DNA from 4 places in the Streptomyces sp. NPDC044061 genome. Region 1 is predicted to be linked to each of the others. Evidence: riboswitches for the same ligand, from Rfam matches in the RefSeq annotation. Region 1 holds a riboswitch; each other region holds the start of a gene.

Region 1 (5,303 bases):
CCAGGTACCGGTCCGGGTCGCTGGAGAGGGCGAGCTGCCAGGCGGGGTCGATGCCGCCGTCGCGGTACTGCGCCGCCGCGAAGGAACCCAGCGCCTCCCGGGCCGAGTTGAGCTTCTGCTGCTTGCGCGCGGTCTCGTCGCGCAGCGCGTTCAGCCGCCGCTGGGTCGCGTCCGCCTTCTCCTTCGCCCCGTTGTACGTCTCGGTGGCGGCCTCCGCCTGCTGGTACAGCTTGTCCACCTTGGCCTTCACCTGCGCCGGGGTGAGCTGCGGCTCGGCGTTGCCCGTCCCGTCGAAGGCCGTGGCGGTGGCCGCGCCCGCCAGGGCGAGGGTGGCGGCCGTCCGGGCCGTGGTGCCGCCGAGCGAGCGCTGTCGGGGCTTGCGGTGCGCTGCCACCTGGACCGTCACGTCCTTCCGTGGGACTTTCCGTAGGACTCCTGCGACCGGGGCGGTCGAGGCGTCCGGCGGTGGTCCGCACAGGGGGAGCGGGCCACCGCCGGACCTTTCTCGGCGGAGGTGGCCGACTGCCGCCCTGGCCCGGGCGGCGGTGGGGAGCCGGTCACCTGGGGGAGGACGCTAGGCCCGTCTGTGACAGGTGGGTAACGCGGAGTACGGAACTGGCTTCGACGGGTCGAGTTGTGACCTCAAGTGACCGTTTCGGTGGGCCAGGGGCGTCGCCTTCACGCAGCGTGGTGACCGATGCGCGCAATGTCGGGCACTTCGGAGTCGTGCGGTGCTATGGGGCGCATATATGCAAGATCGCCGATGCCCTTGGGTGGGGCCGGTGGCAGGAGGCCCCGGGGCCCCTCATTAGGCTCCGGACTCATGGACGTACTCATCCATCTCTTCGTCGGCCTGCACATCATCGGCATCGCCGCGCTGCTCGGCGGTTTCCTCACCCAGATGAAGGCGATGGGCCAGGGCACGGCCCGCTTCGTGCCCGGGATGCTGCACGGCGCGATCACCATGCTCGTCACCGGCGTGGCCCTGGTCGGTCTCAACGAGGCCGACGGCCACCACGTCAACAGCGTCAAGATCGGCGTGAAGCTCGCCCTGCTGATCGTGATCCTCGGGCTGGTCTACGTGAAGCGCGACGAGGAGAAGGTGGACAAGGGCCTCTTCGGGCTCGTCGGCCTGCTGACCGTGGCGAACATCTTCATCGCCGTGCTGTGGACGTAGGGCTCAGCGCCCTCCGCCGATCTCGGCGCGGGCGGTGAGGACCGCGCCGGCCGCGACCGCGAGCCACGCCGCCACCGCCACCCACGTCAGCACCCGCCCCAGACCCTCCAGCCACCCGACGCCCACGGCGGTCGCGACCGACAGCGCGGCCGCCGCCGTCATCCCCAGCGGGAACACCGTCGCCCACCGCCGCACGTCGTAGCGCAGCCGCGGCCGGACCGCCTCGGCCACCAGCAGGATCACGTACCAGGCCAGGCTCAGGACGAGCAGCGCGACCGTCACATTGCGCAGCACGTCCCGGTCGTCGTCGTTCCACAGGTACAGCCGCGCACTCTCGGCGAGGAGCAGCCTCGCCCCGGCCAGCGCCGAGATGGCGAGCGCCCCGCCCGCGATCCACTGGTCCCCGGCCCCCTCGTACACCTGCTGCCCGTCGAAGCGTCGCAGTGCCAGGCAGTAGAGCACCAGGCCCAGCCAGAACAGCACCAGCGCGGCATGCGCGAGCCACGCCGTCGCCTCGGCCCCTGCCAGCGTGGCCGCCAGCACCGCGAGCCCCTGTGTGGCCACACAACACAGGAACACCGCTCCCGGCATGCGCCGCTCCCAGTGCCGTACGACGAGGAACAGCAGCACCGGCCAGAGCAGCACCGCCAGCGCCAGGAACTCCTCGGCCAGGGTCTGCCGGCCGAGCGCCGAGAACCGGGTGCCGATCACCGTCGTGGCGGCGACGGCGGTGAGCGCGCCGGGACTCTCCGCGTCGGCCAGCCACCGCTGCCGCTGCCACACCAGCCGCACGGCGAAGTCGGCGGCCAGACCCACCCAGGCGACGCAGGCCAGCCACAGAAAGATCCAGGACGCCGTCTCGTCGCCGGTCAGATGCAGGGCGACCGACATGATGCCGGTCGCCATCACGGCGGACCCCGCCGCCGGCGGACGCTCCGCCCACCACGCGCGCAGATCTGAGATGCCGGGCATGCGCCCGATGCTAGGGAGCCGCGCGGGACCGGCCGGGAGGGCACGCGCGCGTGGGGCTCGAAAAGAGGACGTGGAACTCGCAGAGAGGACGTCCGGCCCGGACGGTGGACGGTCAGGCGGGCCGGACCACGCTGTGGACGATCGATCCGTGCCCGTGATGGACGGGCTCCTCGCGGATGTACGCGCCGGGCCATGGGGCGTGGATCATCAACCCGTCGCCCGTGCAGAGGCCCACATGACTCAGGTCGTCGTGGAAGAAGACCAGGTCACCGGGGTGCATGTCGGTGAGGGAGACCCTGGTGCCCGCGGCGGCCTGGTCGCGGGCGGCGCGCGGGAGGGTGACGCCGGCGGCCTTCCAGGCGGCCTGGGTGAGGCCGGCGCAGTCGTAGGAGCCGGGCCCGCTGGCCCCGCTCACGTACGGCTTGCCGATCTGCGCACGGGCGAAGGCGATCGCCTTCTCGGCCTTGGTGGTCTTCTCGGCCCTGGCGGCCGGTGCGCCGGGGGGCCCGTACGGCGGCGCTGCCGCCTCCGCCCGCCTGCGCCGCCCGGGCCCGGCCGGCCGCACCGGCTCCTGGACCGTCGGCCGGGACAGCAGCTCGCGGGCCGAGGCGAGCTTCCTCTGCACGGCGGCCTTGGCGGTCTTGGGGTCGTACGCCGACTCGGCCGGTGTCTCGACGTTCCTGGCCGTCTCCTGCCGCTTCTTCACGGTGGAGGCCAGCCGGTCCATCAGCCGGTTCTGGTCGAAGTAGTCCAGAGGGTGTTCCGCGTGCTCCTGCGGGGTGTCCGTGAACGGGACCATCGCGCGCAGGCTGTCCAGCGGACCCCTCTGCCGCCCGGCCCGTTCCGTGGCCTCGTCGGGCCGCTCGGGCGTCGTCTCCGCCCGGCGGTAGAACTCGTCGACCTTCTTCTCGATCTCCTCGACGCTCGGCCTGCCGTCGTCGGCGGGGGCGGCCTCGGCCGTCTGGGACAGGACAGCCACGGAAGTGAAGGCGGCGGTGGCCAGGGCGGGGGTGCGCAGACCCGGTCCGAGGGCTCCGCCGGGGCGCGGCTTGCGGTGCGACGCCAAGGGAGGCGACTCCTTCCAATGTCCGCCTACCGGGTTAGCTGTCGGGTTCGGGCGGGTGCTTCGGAAGGGTTGCCCTACGGCGTCGTCCCGGGCGGGAGTCGGCCGATTCACCCCAGGATCGGTGGGTCCCCGGCTCCGGCCGCACGCGAAGGGGCGCACCGGACTCGGCGGAGGTCGCGCCGCCCGGCGACGTTCGCCGGAAGGGTGCGTGCGACCTGACGGCAACCTAGCCAACTGGTGTGTCTCCTGTGAAGGTTGGTGCCTCATATGTCCGATACATTTCCGTGACCTGAGGGCACTTTCCCACCCCCGTGACCAGGCGCTTCCGCAGCGTGAGGGCCTGATCGGCACCCTGGCGGCGGTGTTCGGCCCTCCGGCGCCGTGTCCGATTGCGGGCTCCTCCCCGGTGCGACCTTTCCGGGGCGGCGACCGGTTGTCGGTGCGGCGCCCTAGACTCGGAGAGCGATGAGCAGCCTCTTTGACGACAGCTTCCTGGCGGATCTCCAGACCCCTCGCGGGCGCGAGGAGGAACCCCCGCCGCCGCCCGAGGACGATCATGCTCCGGAGCCGCTTCCGGACGATCTGTTCGGCGGGAAGTTCGACGTGCCGCCGGACCGTGACGCCCACTACCGCGACGGTGCCCCCCGCCCCGCGCTCGACGCGGCCGCGCTCCTGGAGGGCCTGAACGAGAACCAGCGCGCCGCGGTCGTCCACGCCGGCTCACCGCTGCTCATCGTCGCCGGCGCCGGCTCGGGCAAGACCCGCGTGCTCACCCACCGCATCGCCCACCTGCTCGCCGAGCGGAACGTGCACCCGGGCCAGATCCTCGCGATCACCTTCACCAACAAGGCCGCGGGCGAGATGAAGGAGCGCGTGGAGCAACTCGTCGGCCCGCGCGCGAACGCGATGTGGGTCATGACCTTCCACAGCGCGTGCGTGCGGATCCTGCGGCGCGAGTCGAAGAGGCTCGGCTTCACCTCGTCCTTCTCGATCTACGACGCCGCCGACAGCAAGCGGCTGATGGCCCTGGTCTGCCGTGACCTGGACCTCGACCCCAAGCGCTTCCCGCCCAAGTCCTTCAGCGCCAAGATCAGCAACCTGAAGAACGAGCTGATCGACGAGGAGGACTTCGCCGCCCAGGCCACCGACGGCTTCGAGAAGACACTCGCCCAGGCCTACGCGCTGTACCAGTCGCGGCTGCGCGAGGCCAACGCGCTCGACTTCGACGACCTGATCATGACGACGGTCAACCTGCTGCGCGCCTTCCCGGACGTCGCCGAGCACTACCGCCGCCGTTTCCGGCACGTCCTGGTCGACGAGTACCAGGACACCAACCACGCCCAGTACGCGCTGGTGCGCGAGCTGGTCGGGACGTCCGAGCACCCCGTCGACGTACCGCCCGGCGAGTACGACATCCCGCCCGCGGAACTCTGCGTGGTCGGTGACGCGGACCAGTCGATCTACGCCTTCCGGGGCGCGACCATCCGCAACATCCTCCAGTTCGAGGAGGACTACCCGGACGCCACGACGATCCTGCTGGAGCAGAACTACCGCTCCACGCAGACCATCCTCTCCGCGGCCAACGCGGTCATCGAGCGCAACGAGTCCCGGCGCCCGAAGAACCTGTGGACCAACGCCGGCCAGGGCGCGCGGATCACCGGCTACGTGGCGGACACCGAGCACGACGAGGCCCAGTTCGTCTCCGACGAGATAGACCGCCTGACGGACGCGGGCGAGGCGCGCGCCGGGGACGTCGCCGTCTTCTACCGCACCAACGCCCAGTCCCGTGTCTTCGAAGAGGTCTTCATCCGCGTCGGCCTGCCCTACAAGGTCGTCGGCGGGGTCCGCTTCTACGAGCGCAAGGAGGTCCGGGACGTCCTGGCCTACCTGCGCGTGCTCGCCAACCCCGAGGACTCGGTGCCGCTGCGCCGCATCCTCAACGTTCCCAAGCGGGGCATCGGCGAGCGGGCCGAGGCAATGGTCGACGCCCTCGCCCAGCGCGAGAAGATCAGTTTCCCGCAGGCCCTGCAGCGGGTGGACGAGGCGTACGGCATGGCCGCGCGCTCGACCAACGCGGTCAAGCGGTTC
Region 2 (5,303 bases), on a different contig from region 1:
ATCGAGCGGAGCTGGTCGAGGTCGCCGTCGCGGACCATCTTCCAGAACTCGGCGCCGTCCGCCGGGTCGCTCAGCGGCAGGTTCAGATTCCGCACGCCCGGCAGCTCGACGTCGGGGCCCTCCAGCTTCTGGTCGGCCGCGTTGCGGAAGTCGAAGATCGTGTGCAGGCCCAGGGAGCCGAGGAAGGCGGCGTCCTCCCCGGTCGCGTGCGCGAGGTGACCGCTGCGGAACAGCACTCCGTGGCGCACCCGACGTCCGTCCACGGTCGGCAGTCCGCCCACGTCACGGAAGTTGCGCACTCCGGCCAGCTCGGGTTCGGTCGACGGGACCTGCTGCGTCACGGGGGCTCCTCCCGGTCGGCCCCGCCGGCGCGGCTCGTCGACGGGCGCTCCGTTGACGATACGACATCGATTTCCTGGGGCAATCAGTTGTCCACAGGCGTTGCCACCAGGGGTCACCGGGCCTAATGATGTTCGCACTTGAGCGGATCTGTTGGCACCTGTGAGGTCTCGATGGTGGACATCGCCGAAAACGGTCGTACGTGGCTCCTGTCGGGGCCCACCAGCAGCTACGCGCTGCATCTCACCGACGCGGACGAACTGCTGCACCTCCACTGGGGGCCACGGATCGCGCTCGCCGACGCCGAAGCCCTCGCGGTGAGCCCGCTGCCCCCCTACCGGCCCTTCGAGTCCCCGCTCGACGGCCGCGAGGAGTACCCCGTCGAGGGCGGCCCGCGCTTCACCCGCCCCGCCCTGTCCGTGCGCACCGACGAGCGGCGCGGCACCGAGTGGCGCTTCGTGTCGTACGACACCGACACCGACACCGACACCGACGGCGCCGAGGGCGACGGGCTGCGGCTGCGCTTCGACGACGACGGCGTGACGATCACCCTGGACTACCGGATGCGCGGCGACGTGGTGGAGCGCTGGGTGACCGTGGCCAACGGCGGCCACACGCGCGTGGAACTGCTGCGCGCCGACGCCGCCGCCTGGACCCTGCCCGAGCGCGAGGGCTGGCGGCTGTCCCAGCTGCACGGCCGCTGGGCCGCCGAGTCCCTGCTCACCACCGCACCCCTCACCTACGGCGAGAAGGTCGTCGGCAGCCGCCGCGGCCACACCGGCCACCAGCACCTGCCCTGGGTCGCGCTCGACACCGACGCGACAGAGGAGCGCGGCGAGGTCTACGGCTGCGCGCTCGGCTGGTCCGGCTCCTGGCGGATCGCCGTCGCCCAACTCCCCGACGCGCGCGTGCAGATCACCGGCGGCGCGGGCCACGACGACTCGGGCCTGCTGCTCCTGGAGCCGGGGGAGTCGTACACCACACCCGTCTTCGCGGGGCTGTGGAGCGACGGCGGTTTCGGCGGGGCCAGCCGCGCCTGGCACGCCTACCAGCGGGCGTACGTCATCCCGGACGCGGAGCGGGACCGGCCGGTGCTGTTCAACTCCTGGGAGGCGACCAACTTCGACATCTCCGAGGAGCAGCAGGCCGCCCTGGCCCGGCGGGCCGCCGCGATCGGCGTCGAGCTGTTCGTCGTGGACGACGGCTGGTTCGGCGCCCGCACCAGCGACCGGGCCGGGCTCGGCGACTGGACCCCCAACCCCGACCGCTTCCCGCACGGCCTCAAGCCCCTCGCGGACCAGGTGCACGGCCTCGGCATGCAGTTCGGCATCTGGGTCGAGCCGGAGATGGTCAACCCCGACAGCGAGCTCTACCGTGCTCACCCCGACTGGGTGCAGTACCAAACGGGTAGAAAGCGGACGGAACTACGCAATCAGCTCGTCCTCAACCTCGCCCGCGAGGACGTCCAGGAGTACCTCTGGGGGCAGTTGGACGCCCTCCTGTCCAGCGCCCCGATCGACTATGTGAAGTGGGACTTCAACCGCTGCTTCACCGACGCCGGCTGGCCCGGGGAGCCGTACCCGCAACGCCTGTGGGTCGACCACGTCCGGGCCCTGTACGCCCTGCTGGACCGGCTGCGCGCCGCCCATCCCCGGGTGGCCTTCGAGTCCTGCTCGGGCGGGGGTGGCCGGATCGACCTCGGCGTGCTGGGCCGCACCGACCAGGTGTGGACCTCCGACAACACCGACCCGCTCGACCGGCTCGCCATCCAACACGGCTTCAGCCAGATCCACCCCGCCCGGGTCATGGCCGCCTGGGTCACTGACAGCCCGAACACCCAGCTCAACGGCCGGGTCAGCTCCCTGCGGTTCCGTTTCGTCAGCTCGATGGCCGGGGTGCTCGGCGTCGGCGGCGACCTCACCGAGTGGACCGAGGGGGAGCTGTCCGAGGCCCGGCGGTGGGTGGATCTGTACAAGGAGATCCGCCCGGTGGTCCAGCATGGCGAGCTGTACCGGCTGCGGCCTCCGACGGGTGGACTGAGTGCCGTCCAGTACGTCCTCGGGGACGAGACCGTGGTCCTCGCCTGCCTCCAGGCGCAGAGCTACGGCGAGCCGGTGCCTGCGCTACGGCTCCGCGGACTCGACCCCACGGTGTCGTACGAATGCCGCGAAACGGGCGAAGTGCACCGGGGTGCGGTTCTGTTGCATCACGGGCTGCGCACCGGGCTGAAGGGCGACCTGGATGCGACGGTTCTCCGACTACACCGCATCTGAGCCTCTCTGTCCGAATTGCAGCCTTCATTCCAACTCGCTCTGGAATGAGGAGGCGTGGAAAGGTGGCGCGTGAGGAGCGTCATATTCGTGACCGTGCGTCGCGCGTCATGTGCACGTAATTTCCGCGATGGCAGGGAACATTGAAAACGTCAGGATTCGGGAATTCACGGAGAGTGACCGTGAATTCCCGAATTCGATCAGCTGGAGCACTCTCGTCACGAACCGGCTGCTTGTCCGGGTGCGTCTCGCTCGCTTACGTTCGCCACCAATCCGGACGGAACGCCGAATCCTGCCGCCGCCCGGAGTCCCCACACACTTGACCCGTGCTCGGCAGGAGCGGGGGACCCACCAGGTACGACTGCCTGTCCCGGTCCCGGGGCGCAGGCTCGGGGTGCAGCCGCGCATGTGCGGCCGGGCGGCTCCAGCCCGAACCCGACAGCTCACCTCGCAGGCGTCGGAGAGGAATGCGCCATGCCCGCGAAGGGTAAGCACCGACGCCCCAAGAGCCGGCGTTTCAGCCGCTCCATCGCCGCCGCCGGCACCGGCGGTGCCGCACTGGCCCTGCCGCTGATCGGGGCCACCGGAGCGCACGCCGCCACCCCGCAGTCAGTTTCCCGAAATGCCACGCAGTCCCTTCCGGCCGTGGAAAAGGCGGTCGTGAAGAATGCCGTCGCGCAGCCGAATTCGGGCGTGCGCAGCTACACGGTGAAGTCCGGTGACTGCCTGGCGAAGATCGCCGACGAGCAGCACGTCGGCGGCGGCTGGCAGCGGCTCTACGAGGACAACCGGCCGGCCGTCGGCGCGGATCCGTCGCTGATCCACACGGGTCTGAAGCTGTCCCTCGGCGCGAAGGCGGCGACGGCGCACACCGAGTCCTCCGCGGCCTCGCGGGGGGCCCAGCGGCCGAAGGTGACCGCCTCGGCGCCGGCGACCCCCTCGGCCGCCCTCTCGGCGTCGGCGGCCCCGGCGGCGCAGGCCGCCCCCGCCACCTCCACCGGCTACACCCTCCCGGTCACCGGCGCCACCGTCGGCACCGCCTACCACGTGGCCGGCAGCATGTGGTCCAGCGGCTACCACACCGGCGTCGACTTCGTCGTGCCGACCGGCACCCCCGTGAAGGCCGTCGCCGCCGGCACCGTCGTCTCCGCCGGATGGGGCGGCGCGTACGGCAACCAGGTCGTCATCAAGCTGAACGACGGCTACTACGCCCAGTACGGCCACCTCTCCCAGCTCTCCGTCTCGGCCGGCCAGACCGTGACCGCGGGCCAGCAGCTGGGTCTGTCGGGCGCCACCGGCAACGTGACCGGCCCGCACCTGCACTTCGAGATCCGCACCACGCCCAACTACGGTTCGGACATCGACCCGGTCGGCTACCTCCGCTCGCACGGCGTCGCCGTCGGCTGACCGCCACCGCGCACACCTTCTCCCTGACGCACCGAAGGCCGGACCCTCGATCCCCGGGTCCGGCCTTCGGTGTGTCCGTGGGTCGTATTCCCAGTTGAGGCCTGTTGGCGAAGTGGCTTATCTCACCGCCCGTCAACCCCTTATTACGGTCGCGTAGGTCACATCCGAAGGTGAATCATGGTCCGACGTGGCAGACGATTCGAAGAATGACAGCAGATCAGTGATCGGGTCGTACGTAGCGGTGGGGGACAGCTTCACCGAGGGCGTCGGCGACCCCGGCCCCGACGGGGCCTTCGTGGGCTGGGCCGACCGGTTCGCGGTACTGCTCGCCGACCGGCGGCCCGAGGGCGACTTCGCGTACACCAACCTGGCGGTGCGCGGGAAGCTGCTCGACCAGATCGTGGCCGACCAGGTTCCGCAGGCCGTCGAACTCGCCCCGGACCTCGTCTCCTTCTGTGCGGGGGGCAACGACATCATCCGGCCCGGCACCGACCCGGACGAGGTGGCCGAGCGCTTCGAGCGGGCCCTTGCGCGGCTCACCGGCGTCGCGGGCACCGTCCTGGTGACGACCGGCTTCGACACCCGTGGCGTGCCCCTGCTCAAGCACCTGCGCGGCAAGATCGCCACCTACAACGGGCACGTCCGCGCCATCGCCGACCGGTACGGCTGTCCCGTGCTCGACCTGTGGTCGCTGAAGTCCATTCAGGACCGCAGGGCCTGGGACGACGACCGGCTGCACCTCTCGCCCGAGGGGCACACGCGCGTGGCGCTCCGCGCCGGGCAGGCCCTCGGCCTCGACGTCCCGGCCGACCCGGAGCAGGCCTGGCCGCAGCTCCCGCCCCGGGGCACCCTGGAGATCCGTCGCGACGACGTCCACTGGGCCCGCGAGTACCTCGTCCCGTGGATCGGCCGTCGGCTGCGCGGCGAGTCCTCCGGGGATCATGTGACGGCGAAGGGCACCCTGTCGCCGGACGACATCAAGATGCGGATCGCGTCGGTGGCGTAACGGGCGTCGTGGCCCCGTACCGCGCGCCCGCCGGTGCGGGGCACGCTCATGCGGCCGTCCGGGCGGGGCGGCTCAGCGCACCGTCCGGTCAACGCCTCCTGAGGCAACGCGGTTTCCCGGGCGGGTGTCGACCGTTGGGTCCTCGGTGGGGTGACGGGTGTGGTGGCCCTGTAGCGGCCGTCCGGTGGTGCGGGGCGTGGTCGTGCGGTCGCCCGGGCGGGCCGGCTGAGCGCGCTCGCCTGGTCGACTCCTTTTGGGGCAACGCGGTTTCCCGGGCGGGT
Region 3 (5,303 bases), on a different contig from region 1:
ACGCCCGGGCCTTCGACTGGTCGTGGCTGGGTTTCTCCCACTTCGACGGCGTGAGCGGGTTCGCCTCCGGCGCGCTCCTCGCCGCGTTCTACTACTGGGGCTGGGACGTCACCAGCAACCTCAGCGAGGAGACCCGCAACAGCCGTCGTACGACGGGGCTCGCCGGTCTGATCGGGGTCGGCATCGTCTTCCTGCTGTTCGAGGTGTTCACCGTCGCGGTGAACGTCATCCTGACGTCGAAGCAGATCCAGGAGAACGACGCCAACGTGCTCGCGGTGCTGGGCGAGGAGATCTGGCCCGGCTGGGGCGGCAAGCTGCTCATCGTGTCGGTGATGCTGTCCACCATCGCCACGCTGGAGACCACGCTCATCCAGGTCACGCGTTCGCTGTTCGCGATGGGCCGGGACCGTACGATGCCCGCCGCGCTGGGCCGGGTGCACCGCACGTGGAACACGCCCTGGGTGGCGATCGTGGTGGTCGGCGCGGTGGCGCTGGCGATGTTCATCGCCTCCAACGCCCTCGGTTCGGTGGGCGAGATCCTCTCCGACGCGATCTCGGCGATCGGCCTGCAGATCGCCGTCTACTACGGCCTGGCCGGCCTCGCGGTGGTCGTCGCCTACCGCAAGATGCTGCTGAAGTCGGCGGCCGACTTCGTCCTCGGCGGGCTGTGGCCGCTGTTCGGCGCCCTGTTCATGTTCTGGATCTTCGTCGAGTCGCTGGGCGAGCTGAGCGGCGCCGCCATCGCGATCGGCATCGGCGGACTCGCCGCGGGACTGCTCCCGATGCTCTGGTACTGGCGGCAGGGAAGCGACTACTACCGGCCCGCGAAGCTGGACGCGACGCGCACCGTGGAGGCGGAGTACGTTCCCGACGGCGCGGGTACGCCGTCCCGGTCGCACGAGGGTCTCCCCACCGACTTCTGAGGGAGAACCCGATGGCACGAGACCGTTTCACGCCCGACTTCGACCCCGACTGCGGGGACGCGTCGCTCACCTCCGCCCGGCAGGACATCGTCATCGGCCGCTGGCAGGGGCTCAGGGACCTGCTGTGGGTGACCGGCGAGGACTGGACGCTGCGCGGGCACCGGGTGCGGCTGCTGGCCCAGGCCTGCGCGGGCAGTTCCACGGTGGAGTCGTGGCTGGCCGCCGAGCCCGGCAACGCGGACGCGCAGGTGCTGCGCGCGGCGACGGAGACGGCCCGGGCGTTCCACCTGGCCATCACGGCGGGGCGGGGCGTGCCGATCGACCGGGACCGCGTCGACAGCGCGGTCCTGGCCTGTCTGCACGCCACCGAGGCCTGCCCCGAGGATCCCACGCCGTGGGTGTCGCTGATCTCGGTCGCCCGGCTGTATCCGACGGGCGTACGGCGCCGCGAACTGGGGCGCTGGTGGGACGAGTTGTACCGGCGGGACCCGTACAACACGGAGGGCCATCTGCAGGTGCTGCACTACTACTCGGCCCGCTGGCACGGCACGCACGGCCTGATGTACGACTTCGCCCGGGACGCGGCCGGAGTGGCGCCGCCCGGCTGCCCGCTGCCGGTGCTGGTGCAGTACGCCCGGGTGGAGGAGTACCGCTACGCCCTCGACGGCGCGCACGGGCAGCGCGGTGCGATGAGCCTCGGCCCGCACTGGGACCACGACGGAGCGGTCAACGACGTGCGGCGCACCTGGGAGCGGTGGGTGCGGGCCCGCCCGGACAGCGATGTGCCCCCCACCGAGCTGCGGGACCTCAACCACCTGGCGCACGCGGCCTGTCTGGCCGGCACGCCGGACGTCGCGGCGGCCGTACTGCGCCTGCTGGGCCGCCGTGCCACCCGGACCCCCTGGTCGTACACGGGTGATCCGACCCGGCAGCTGATCAAGTGGCGGGAGGACCTGGGGGTACGCGGGTGACGGCGGCCGGCCTCTCGCAGGCCCCGGACGTCAGGACGGGCGCACCACGCTGTGGATGATCGACTCGCCGCCGTAGTAGATGGATTCCTCGCGGACGTAGGCACCGGGCTTCGGGGCGTGGATCATCATGCCGTTGCCGATGTAGATGCCGACGTGGCTGATGTCGTCGTAGAAGAAGACGAGGTCGCCGGGCTGGGCGTCGGCCAGGGACACCGTGGTGCCGGCGGTCACCTGGTCGTAGGTGGTGCGCGGCAGGGTGACGCCGGCGGCCTTCCACGCGGCCTGGGTGAGCCCGGAACAGTCGTAGGAACCGGGCCCGGTCGCACCCCAGACGTACGGCTTGCCGATCTGCGCACGGGCGAAGGCGAGCGCCTCGGCGGCCTTGGCGGCGTTCGTGGAGCCCGACGTCGAGGTCGAGGTCCCCGAACCCGAGGACGAGCCGGAGCCGGAGGTCGAGGTCGAGCCGGAGGACGCGCTCTGCTCCTTCGCGGCCTGCGCGGCCGCGGCCTGCTTCTTGGCGAGCTCCGCCGCCTTCCTCGCCGCCTCCTGCTGCTTCTGCTTCTCGATCGCCGCGAGGCGTGCCTTCTCCTGCGCCGTCAGCGTGGAGAGCAACTTCCGTGCGGTGGACAGCTTTTCCTGGACGGTGGACTTGGCCGTCCTGAGGTCGTTCTGCGACTGCGTGAGCGTCTCGAGGCTCTTGACGGCCTTCCGCCGCGTCTTCAGAGTCGCGGCCTGTGCGGTGACGTAGTCGTCGACCGCGCCCTTCTGGCGTGAGGTCAGCCGGTTCATCAGCTGCGTCTGGTCGAAGTAGTCCTGCGGGGAGTCCGAGAGCAGGAAGGTCGCGGTGCCGGGGGTGGCGGCCCCGGTCCGGTACTGTGCCGCGGCGAACGAACCCAGTTCCTCACGCGCCTTGTTGAGCTTGGCCGTGCGCTCGGCCACGTCGTCGAGCAGGGTGTCGACGTGCGTGCGCTCCTGCGCGGCCTTCTCCTTGGCCGCGTCGTACTTCTCGGTCGCGGACTCGGCCTGACGGTACAGGTCGTCGACCTTCTTCTGAACCTCCTCGAGGCTCGGCCTGCCGTCGGCGGAGGGGGTGGCGTTGGCGGTCTGGGACAGCAGCGCCACGGAGGTGAGGGCGGCAGTGGCGAGGACGGGGGTGCGTATGCCTGCCACACGGGCACCCGTGGGGCGCGACTTGCGGTGCGACGCCAAGGTAGGCGACTCCTTCCATGTTCCGCCTACCGAGTTAGCTGTCGGGTTCGGGCGGGTGGTTCGGAAGGGTTGCCCTACGGCCCGTTCCCGGGAAGGGAGTCGGGCCGATTCACCCCAAGGTCGGTGGGTCCCCGGCTCCGGCTGCCCGCAGGCGGACCGGACTCGGCGGAGGCCGCACGGCCCGGCGACGTTCGCCGGTGGTTGTCGGACGACCTGGCCGGAACGCTAGCCAAGTCGTGGGGCCGCTGTGAAGGTTGGTGGGCGATATGCCCGATACATTTTCGTGACCTTTGCTCAGCTCCGTCGCAGGGTGCGATCGATCTGCCGTGACGTGGTGCGCTTTGTCCCGACTTCCGACGTCGGGCTGGGAGGAACGGAGCGGGACCGGGAGCGGTGCGGAGCCGGCGGCGGCCGTCAGGCGGACAGCAGGCCCCTGCCGAGCCAGTCCTTCGCGTCCCGCACGCCGGGCAGGGCGAAGAAGTAGCCGCCGCCCGTCGGGGAGATGTAGTCGACCAGGGGCTCGTCGATCAGCCGGGTCTGCACGGCCTCGAACTGGCGCCTGACGTCCTGCTGGTAGCAGCAGAAGACCAGGCCCATGTCGAGGTTGCCGACCTTGTCCACGCCCCGGTCGTAGTTGTAGCCCCGGCGCAGGATGCGGGAGCTGTCGGTCCTCGTGGTGCGCGGGTTGGCCAGGCGGATGTGGGCGTCGCGTGGGATCGCGGTGCCGTGCGGGTCCCTGGCGTAATCGGGAAGGTCCGTCTCCTTGGTGCCGTCGAGGGGGGCGCCGGTGTCCTTGCGGCGGCCGAACATCTTCTCCTGCTCGGTCAGCGACACCCGGTCCCAGAACTCCACGAGCATCCGGATGATCCGGATCACCTGGTAGCTGCCGCCCGTGGCCCAGGCGGGCTCGCCCTGTCCGTCGCCGACCCAGATGAGCTTGTTCGTCTCACGGGCCGAGCCGACGTCGGGGTTGGCGATGCCGTCCTTGAAGCCGAGCAGGTTCCGCTGGGCGCCGGTGGGGCGCGGGGCGCTCTGGAAGCCGTCGATGCGCCACTTGATCTGCATGGCGCCCCGGCTGTGCCGGGCTATGTCGCGCAGGGCGTGCAGCACGGTGTCCTGGCTGCCCGCGCAGAGTTGCAGGGAGAGGTCGCCGTGGCACTCGGCGGCGTCCAGGTCGTCGTTCGGGAAGGTCCGCATCGGGGTGAGCCGGGCGGGCCTGGCACTGGCGAGGCCGTAGCGGTCGTCGAAGAGGGACGCGCCGACGCCGACGGTGACGGTCAGCGAGTCCGGGGGGACCTCGGGGCCGAGGATGCCGTTGTCGGAGGGCGGCGCGCCGACGCCGAGGTCGGTGGGGGCGCCGCCGGAGGTGAGGAAGCGGGCCCGTTCGGTAATGGTGCGCAGCAGGTCGGTGAGGCCCTTGCGGTCGTCGGCGACGACGTCGAGGGAGACGAAGGTCGCGGCGGCCGGGGCGGGGGTGATGATCCCGGCCTGGTGGGCGCCGTGGAAGGCGACCTTCGCGCCGCTGTCCGTGCCCGTGTCCTGCGCCCGTGCGGTGCCCCCGCTCTCGCCGAGCGCGAAGCCGCCGCCGGCCAGCACCGCGCCCGCGGCCGACGCGCCCAGCGCGGTTCGCACGAAGGAGCGGCGGGCGGGGCCGACGGGGCAGGCCGGCGTCTCGGCAGTGGACATCGAAGGGTTCCCTTCCAGGTGCGGGTGCTCGGTGCTCATCAGGCGGACTTGCGGATCTCGAGGAGGTCCGGGACCGGGGCGAGGTCTTCCAGCAGCTGTCCGGTGGCGCCGTTGACGCGCTGCCGCTCGGCGGTGCCGAGCCGGTCGACGGGGGTCCAGCGGCCACCGTCGTGGGCCGCGTCCAGGAGCTTCTGGAGCCGGGCGATGTCCGCGTCGACCGTCGGGAGCAGCTGGGGTGCGCGGCTGGTCAGCAGCGGCTTCAGGACGGTGAGCAGCTCGCGGGTGCCGGCGAGGTTGGCGTCGGCGGTGGCGAGGGTGGTCCCGCTGCCCTGGTCGGTATCGCCGGTCAGCTCGAACTGGAGGGTGTTCTCCAGGATCTCGTGGGCCCGCAGCGGCAGGTCGCCCGGGTCGAACTCCTGGCCGGGGAAGGCCTTGCGCAGACCCGCGGCCGCGTCGGCGAGCTGCCGGGCGGGCTCCCGCAGGTCCTTGGCCGGCTCGCCGTGCCACAGGCCGT
Region 4 (5,303 bases), on a different contig from region 1:
ACCTGAACCTGACCGGCCGCCCCGTTCCGGAGGGGGAACAGCGGGCCGGCCACCGTTACATCGTGGAGAACATCGACCTGCCCGCCCTCCTCGCCTACCGCCGCAGCGGTTACACGACGCCGCACGCGCCGGCGAGGGCGAGCGGGACGGAGCTGGCCTGGCTCGCGGGTGACGACCCGATGCCGTTCCTCACGATGCTCGCCCGCTTCGTGCGCCCTGGCGCGAAGCACCTCTATCAGCTGTGGCGGACCAACCGCCGAGGCAGCAGCACCACCACGAAGTAGGCAAGGCCACGCGAGTGGCGCACCGTGTCTCTGGGGAGGGACTTCGTGAATCGACCGGTTGCAGTCATCGGGGCCGGGCCGTTCGGCCTGTCCACCGCCGCCCACCTGCGGGCGCGCGGGATCCCCGTACGCGTCTTCGGCGACCCCATGGTCAGCTGGCGCGACCACATGCCCGAGGGCATGCTCCTCAAGTCGACCCCCGCCGCCTCCAACCTCGACTGCCCGCAGCCCGGCAACACCCTCGCCGACTACTGTGACGCGGCCGGCATCCGGCGTCTGGTGACCGACGAGGACATCATCCCGGTGGAGACCTTCATCGCCTACGGCGAGTGGTTCCAGCAGAAGCTGATCCCCGACCTGGAGCGGGTGCGGGTCGTCTCCGTCGACCGCGACAAGAGCGGCGGGTTCGAACTCAAGCTGGACTCGGGAGAGTTGTTCACCGCCCGCGCGGTCGTGGTCGCCACCGGCCTGTCCGGGCTCGCCCACCTGCCCGCGGAGCTGGCGGGAGCGTCGGCGGACGGACCGGCGCCCACGGGCCCGGTCTCCCACAGTTCCCAGCACCACGACCTCACCCGGTTCGCCGGCAAGGAGCTGATCGTCGTCGGCGCCGGCCAGTCCGCCCTGGAGACGGCGGCCCTCGCGGCCGAGGCCGGTGCCCAGGTGCGCGTGGTCTCGCGCGGCCGCGGCCGGGTCGCCTTCGGCGCACCGCCCTGGCACCAGCCGAGGCTGCGCCCCGAGTCACCGTTCGGCCGCGCCTGGTCCCTGTGGGCGCTCAGCTACTACCCCCACCCCTACCGCTATCTGCCCGCCCAGACCCGCCACTACCTGGTCCGCCGGGTCCTCGGCCCGCTCGGCGCCTGGTGGCTGCGCGACCGCTTCGAGGGCAAGGTGCAGGTCCAGGAGGTCGAGCGGGTGGTGGCCGCCGAGGCCCCGGACGGCAGCCCCGTCCTCGCCGTCCGTACCCACGGCGGGGGCACCGAGCGGCTGTCCGCCGACCACGTCATCGCGGCCACCGGCTACCGCGTGGACATCGCCGCCATGGACTTCCTCGGCCACGAACTGCGCACCCGGCTCGCGGTGAGCCGGGGCACGCCCAGGCTCGGCGCCGGATACGTCTCGTCCGTCCCCGGCGTGTACTTCACCGGTCTCCCGGCGGCGTCCTCGTACGGCCCGGTGATGCGCTTCGTCTGCGGCACGGAGTTCGCCTCGCCCCGGCTGGCCAGGCATCTGGCAGCCGCCCACGCCTGAGCCGGCCGGAGATCCCCTCCGCCCCATGCCACCCGGGAACTCCTCGACCGGCTCGGGCGGGCGGGCGGCCGCCGTGGCCTCCCCCTCCCGGCCCTGGCAGTCTCCCGGGCCGGGCAGTACAAGCCGGAGAGCACGACGGCAGCGGGCGGCCGAAGAGCTCCTCGACCCGGCCGTCCGCGCCCAGCGGATGGACCCGGTCGTCCGCGTGCGGCCGATGGGATCCGGCCGTCCGCGTGCGGCCGACGGGCCGGCTCGGCGCAGGCGACGGCCGAGGGTGCCCAAGGTGACGGCGAAATACGCCCACGGCGGCTCGCCCCGGGCGTCCCGCTCTTGCGCCCGGACTGCGAGGGTACGACTTGCCGACCGCTCCGAGGGATCGGTGCCGGACGCGCCGTGGGGCGAGGTGGCCGACCGCTTCGACGGCATCGACACCACCATCGAGGAGTCCCCGGGCACCACTTGGGGCCGAGCAGCACACAAGTCCAGGAACACCGCGATGAGTCGGAGGCGCGTGCTGTCCGTATTCTCTGATCATGGCCGCACCCCCCGCTTACGCACTGATCGCCACCGACCTGGACGGGACGTTGCTGCGTGGCGACGACACCGTCTCCGACCGGTCGCTCGCCGCGCTCGGGCGGGTGGCACGGGCCGGTGCACGGCACCTGGTGGTGACGGGCCGCCCGGCCCCCCGGGTGCGGCCCCTGCTGGACGCGCTCGGCTGCACGGGGCTCGCGGTGTGCGGGCAGGGCGCGCAGGTCTACGACGCCGGCGCCGACCGTCTGCTGTGGTCGGTGCGGTTGGACCGGGAACTGGCCGAGACCGCGCTCGGCAAGATCGAGGCCGAGGTGGGCCAGGTCTACGCTGCCGTCGACCAGGACGGCGTGGACGGGCTCACGCTGATCGAGCCGGGGTACCTGATGCCGCACCCGACCCTGCCCGCGGTGCGGGTCGCCCGGCGGGACGACCTGTGGTGCGAGCCGATCAGCAAGGTGCTGCTACGCCACCACACGCTGTCCGACGACGAGTTGGCAGCGGTCGCGCGCTCGGCGGTGGGATCGCTGGCGACGGTCACGATGTCGGGGCCGGGGACCGTGGAGCTCCAGCCGTGCGGTGTCACCAAGGCGTCGGGGCTGGCGCTGGCCGCCGACCACCTGGGGGTCGCCGCCGAACGGGCCCTCGCCTTCGGCGACATGCCCAACGACATCCCGATGTTCGACTGGGCCGGACGCGGTGTCGCCATGGCCAACGCCCACCCCGAGCTGAAGGCGGTCGCAGACGAGATCACCACGTCGAACGAGGACGACGGCATCGCCGTCGTCCTCGAAAGACTGTTCCCGACCGACTGACCGGGATATCAGTAGTGGCCTGCCACCGGTGCCCGTCAGTAGGCGCCGAAGACGTTGTCGATCGAGCCGTAGCGCGCGGCCGCGTAGTTGCAGGCGGCCGTGATGTTGGCGACCGGGTCGTAGATGTCGAAGGACGTTCCGGCCACGTGGTACGTGTTGAACGTCGGGTCGATCACCTGGAGCAGGCCCTTGGACGGGATGCCCTTGGCCGCGTTGGAGTCCCACAGGTTGATGGCGCTGGGGTTGCCCGACGACTCGCGGATGATGTTGCGGTAGATGCCGTTGTACGTCCCCGGGATGTGCTTCTCGGCCATGATCGCGAGCGACTCGCGGATCCAGCCGTCGAGGGTGTTCGGGTAGCCGGCGGGGGTGGTGGAGACCGTCGTGGCGGTGGGGGTCGCGGCGGAGGCGCTGGTCGCCCCGATGACCGGAAGCGCGAGCACGGCGGCACCGGTGCCGACGACGGCGAGCTTGCGGACGAGACCGGTGCGGACACGGCGGGGCTGAGCGGCAGCAGGCATGGCGAAGTTCCTCTCCGTCGCCTGCGAGGTGAGCTGTCGGGTTCGGGCGGGGAGGTGCCCGGCCGTGTCTCCGGTGGGAGACACGACTTCACCCCTAGCCGTCCCGGCGCGACGTGTGTCGTCCGGTCCGGCGGCTTACCTGGGTCCCCCGCTCCTGCCGCACGAATGAGTTCGTCGATGGGTGGTGTCAGGCGCGGCAGGATTCGGCGTTCGCCTGACTGGCCCGGAAGCTATGCGAGAGCACATGTCCGAAACAAGCGTCGGATTCACATAAAGCGCCTGTTGACCTTGAACAGTGGCATATGAGGTGCTTGATCCTTTGCGGTTGCCAACCCTCAACTGGCTGATGCGGCAAGGGGAAACCGGTGGTGGCGCGACCGGCGGGGTACACGGGTACGCGTGACTCAAGTCACGAAATGGCGAAGTGTATCAAATCAGACATGGGGGATTAGGGGGATTTACCGGCCATGGCGCAAAAGGAGTAATCCACCCATCGCCCAGTTCGCGACAAAACGGACGAGTTCCGGTTAAGTCGATGGATGTCCGTCCTTATCAGATGATCAAAAACATACCGGCCGTGATCCGATACCGCCCGGGCTGGACCGGTGGGCGCTATCGGTGATCGAAACGGGACCGGATACGCTGACTTGAGTGATGGCAGCGACCTATCGACAAACCGTGTAATCGCCAGCAGACACCAGCAGACAGGAGACCCCTCGTGACCGTCGTCGGGCCGTTCGGGCTGAGCGTGCGGGACCAGGCTCTGGAAGCCGATGTCCAGGCCGGATTGGCGGCTGTCGAGGAAGGCTTGCTCGAAGCCACCAAGAGCGAGGTCCCGTTCATCACGGGGGCCGCGCAGCACCTCGTACGGGCCGGTGGGAAGCGGTTCCGGCCGCTGCTCGTGATGCTCGCGGCACAGTTCGGCGACCCGTACGCGCCCGGCGTCGTACCGTCGGCCGTCGTCGTGGAGCTGACCCACCTCGCCACGCTGTACCACGACGACGTCATGGACGAGGCGTCCGTGCGGCGCGGCGTGGACAGCGCCAACACCCGCTGGGGCAACTCCGTCGCGGTGCTCACCGGCGACTTTCTCTTCGCACGCGCCTCGCAGATCCTCGCCGACCTCGGCCCCGAGGCGGTCCGGGTGCAGGCCCTCGCGTTCGAGCGGCTGGTCACCGGCCAGATCCTGGAGACCGCCGGCCCCTCAGACGGTCGCGACCCGGTCGAGCACTACCTGGACGTGCTGGGCGGCAAGACGGGCTCCCTGGTGGCCGTGTCGTGCCGGTTCGGCGCGATGATGTCCGGCGCCGACGAGACGGTCGTCGACGTGCTCACCCAGTACGGCGAACGGCTCGGGGTCGCCTTCCAGCTCGCGGACGACGTCCTGGACATCGCCTCCGACTCGCACGAGTCCGGCAAGACCCCGGGCACCGACCTGCGCGAGGGCATCCCGACGCTGCCCGTGCTGCGGCTGCGCGAGCGGGCCGCCCGCCTGGGCCTGCCCGAGGACGTCGCGCTGTGCGAGCTGCTGGACTCCGACCTCACCGACGACGCCCGGCACGCCGAGGCGCTGGCCGCGCTGCGCGCGCACCCCGCGCTGGAGCAGGCCCGCCGGGACACCGTCCGGTACGCGGAGGAGGCGCGGTCCGCGCTGGCCCCGCTGCCGGAGTGCGACGCCAAGGCGGCGCTGCTCGAGCTGTGCGACGCGGTGGTGCACCGGGCCGGCTGAGGCCCTCTTTCCGGCGCGAGGGCGGTGTCTCCCGCACGACCCCTACGGGTCGGGGGAGACACCGCCCTCGTGTGTCATACCGCAGGCGTACACGGACTTGGCCCCGAGGTCTGACGCTTCCTCACGGCCGATTTGGTCAGATGGAAACCACGGAAATCACCACTGCTCACCGATT

The links. Region 1 has a riboswitch for cyclic di-AMP ahead of AC07CM_RS30885 (C40 family peptidase). Riboswitches for the same ligand answer to the same signal wherever they lie in the genome.
Region 2: linked by a shared signal. The riboswitch ahead of AC07CM_RS17655 (M23 family metallopeptidase) and the one ahead of AC07CM_RS30885 (C40 family peptidase) in region 1 are both predicted to bind cyclic di-AMP.
Region 3: linked by a shared signal. The riboswitch ahead of AC07CM_RS19985 (C40 family peptidase) and the one ahead of AC07CM_RS30885 (C40 family peptidase) in region 1 are both predicted to bind cyclic di-AMP.
Region 4: linked by a shared signal. The riboswitch ahead of AC07CM_RS25195 (transglycosylase SLT domain-containing protein) and the one ahead of AC07CM_RS30885 (C40 family peptidase) in region 1 are both predicted to bind cyclic di-AMP.

Annotation. Positions count from the first base shown of each region.
Region 1 is NZ_JBWKFL010000021.1:67,677-72,979, reverse strand. It holds gene AC07CM_RS30900 (C40 family peptidase) at 1-394, opposite strand, end outside; gene AC07CM_RS30895 (hypothetical protein) at 824-1,177, shown strand; gene AC07CM_RS30890 (tellurite resistance/C4-dicarboxylate transporter family protein) at 1,181-2,149, opposite strand; gene AC07CM_RS30885 (C40 family peptidase) at 2,262-3,215, opposite strand; cyclic di-AMP (ydaO/yuaA leader) riboswitch at 3,223-3,395, opposite strand; gene pcrA (DNA helicase PcrA) at 3,681-5,303, shown strand, end outside.
Region 2 is NZ_JBWKFL010000010.1:5,276-10,578, forward strand. It holds gene AC07CM_RS17645 (tyrosine-protein phosphatase) at 1-341, opposite strand, end outside; gene AC07CM_RS17650 (alpha-galactosidase) at 513-2,612, shown strand; cyclic di-AMP (ydaO/yuaA leader) riboswitch at 2,916-3,079, shown strand; gene AC07CM_RS17655 (M23 family metallopeptidase) at 3,084-4,016, shown strand; gene AC07CM_RS17660 (SGNH/GDSL hydrolase family protein) at 4,237-5,022, shown strand.
Region 3 is NZ_JBWKFL010000011.1:246,801-252,103, forward strand. It holds gene AC07CM_RS19975 (APC family permease) at 1-923, shown strand, start outside; gene AC07CM_RS19980 (hypothetical protein) at 935-1,894, shown strand; gene AC07CM_RS19985 (C40 family peptidase) at 1,925-3,103, opposite strand; cyclic di-AMP (ydaO/yuaA leader) riboswitch at 3,112-3,281, opposite strand; gene efeB (iron uptake transporter deferrochelatase/peroxidase subunit) at 3,518-4,789, opposite strand; gene efeU (iron uptake transporter permease EfeU) at 4,828-5,303, opposite strand, start outside.
Region 4 is NZ_JBWKFL010000015.1:179,634-184,936, forward strand. It holds gene AC07CM_RS25180 (carboxylate--amine ligase) at 1-284, shown strand, start outside; gene AC07CM_RS25185 (FAD-dependent oxidoreductase) at 330-1,532, shown strand; gene AC07CM_RS25190 (HAD family hydrolase) at 2,066-2,878, shown strand; gene AC07CM_RS25195 (transglycosylase SLT domain-containing protein) at 2,914-3,399, opposite strand; cyclic di-AMP (ydaO/yuaA leader) riboswitch at 3,403-3,586, opposite strand; gene AC07CM_RS25200 (polyprenyl synthetase family protein) at 4,118-5,128, shown strand.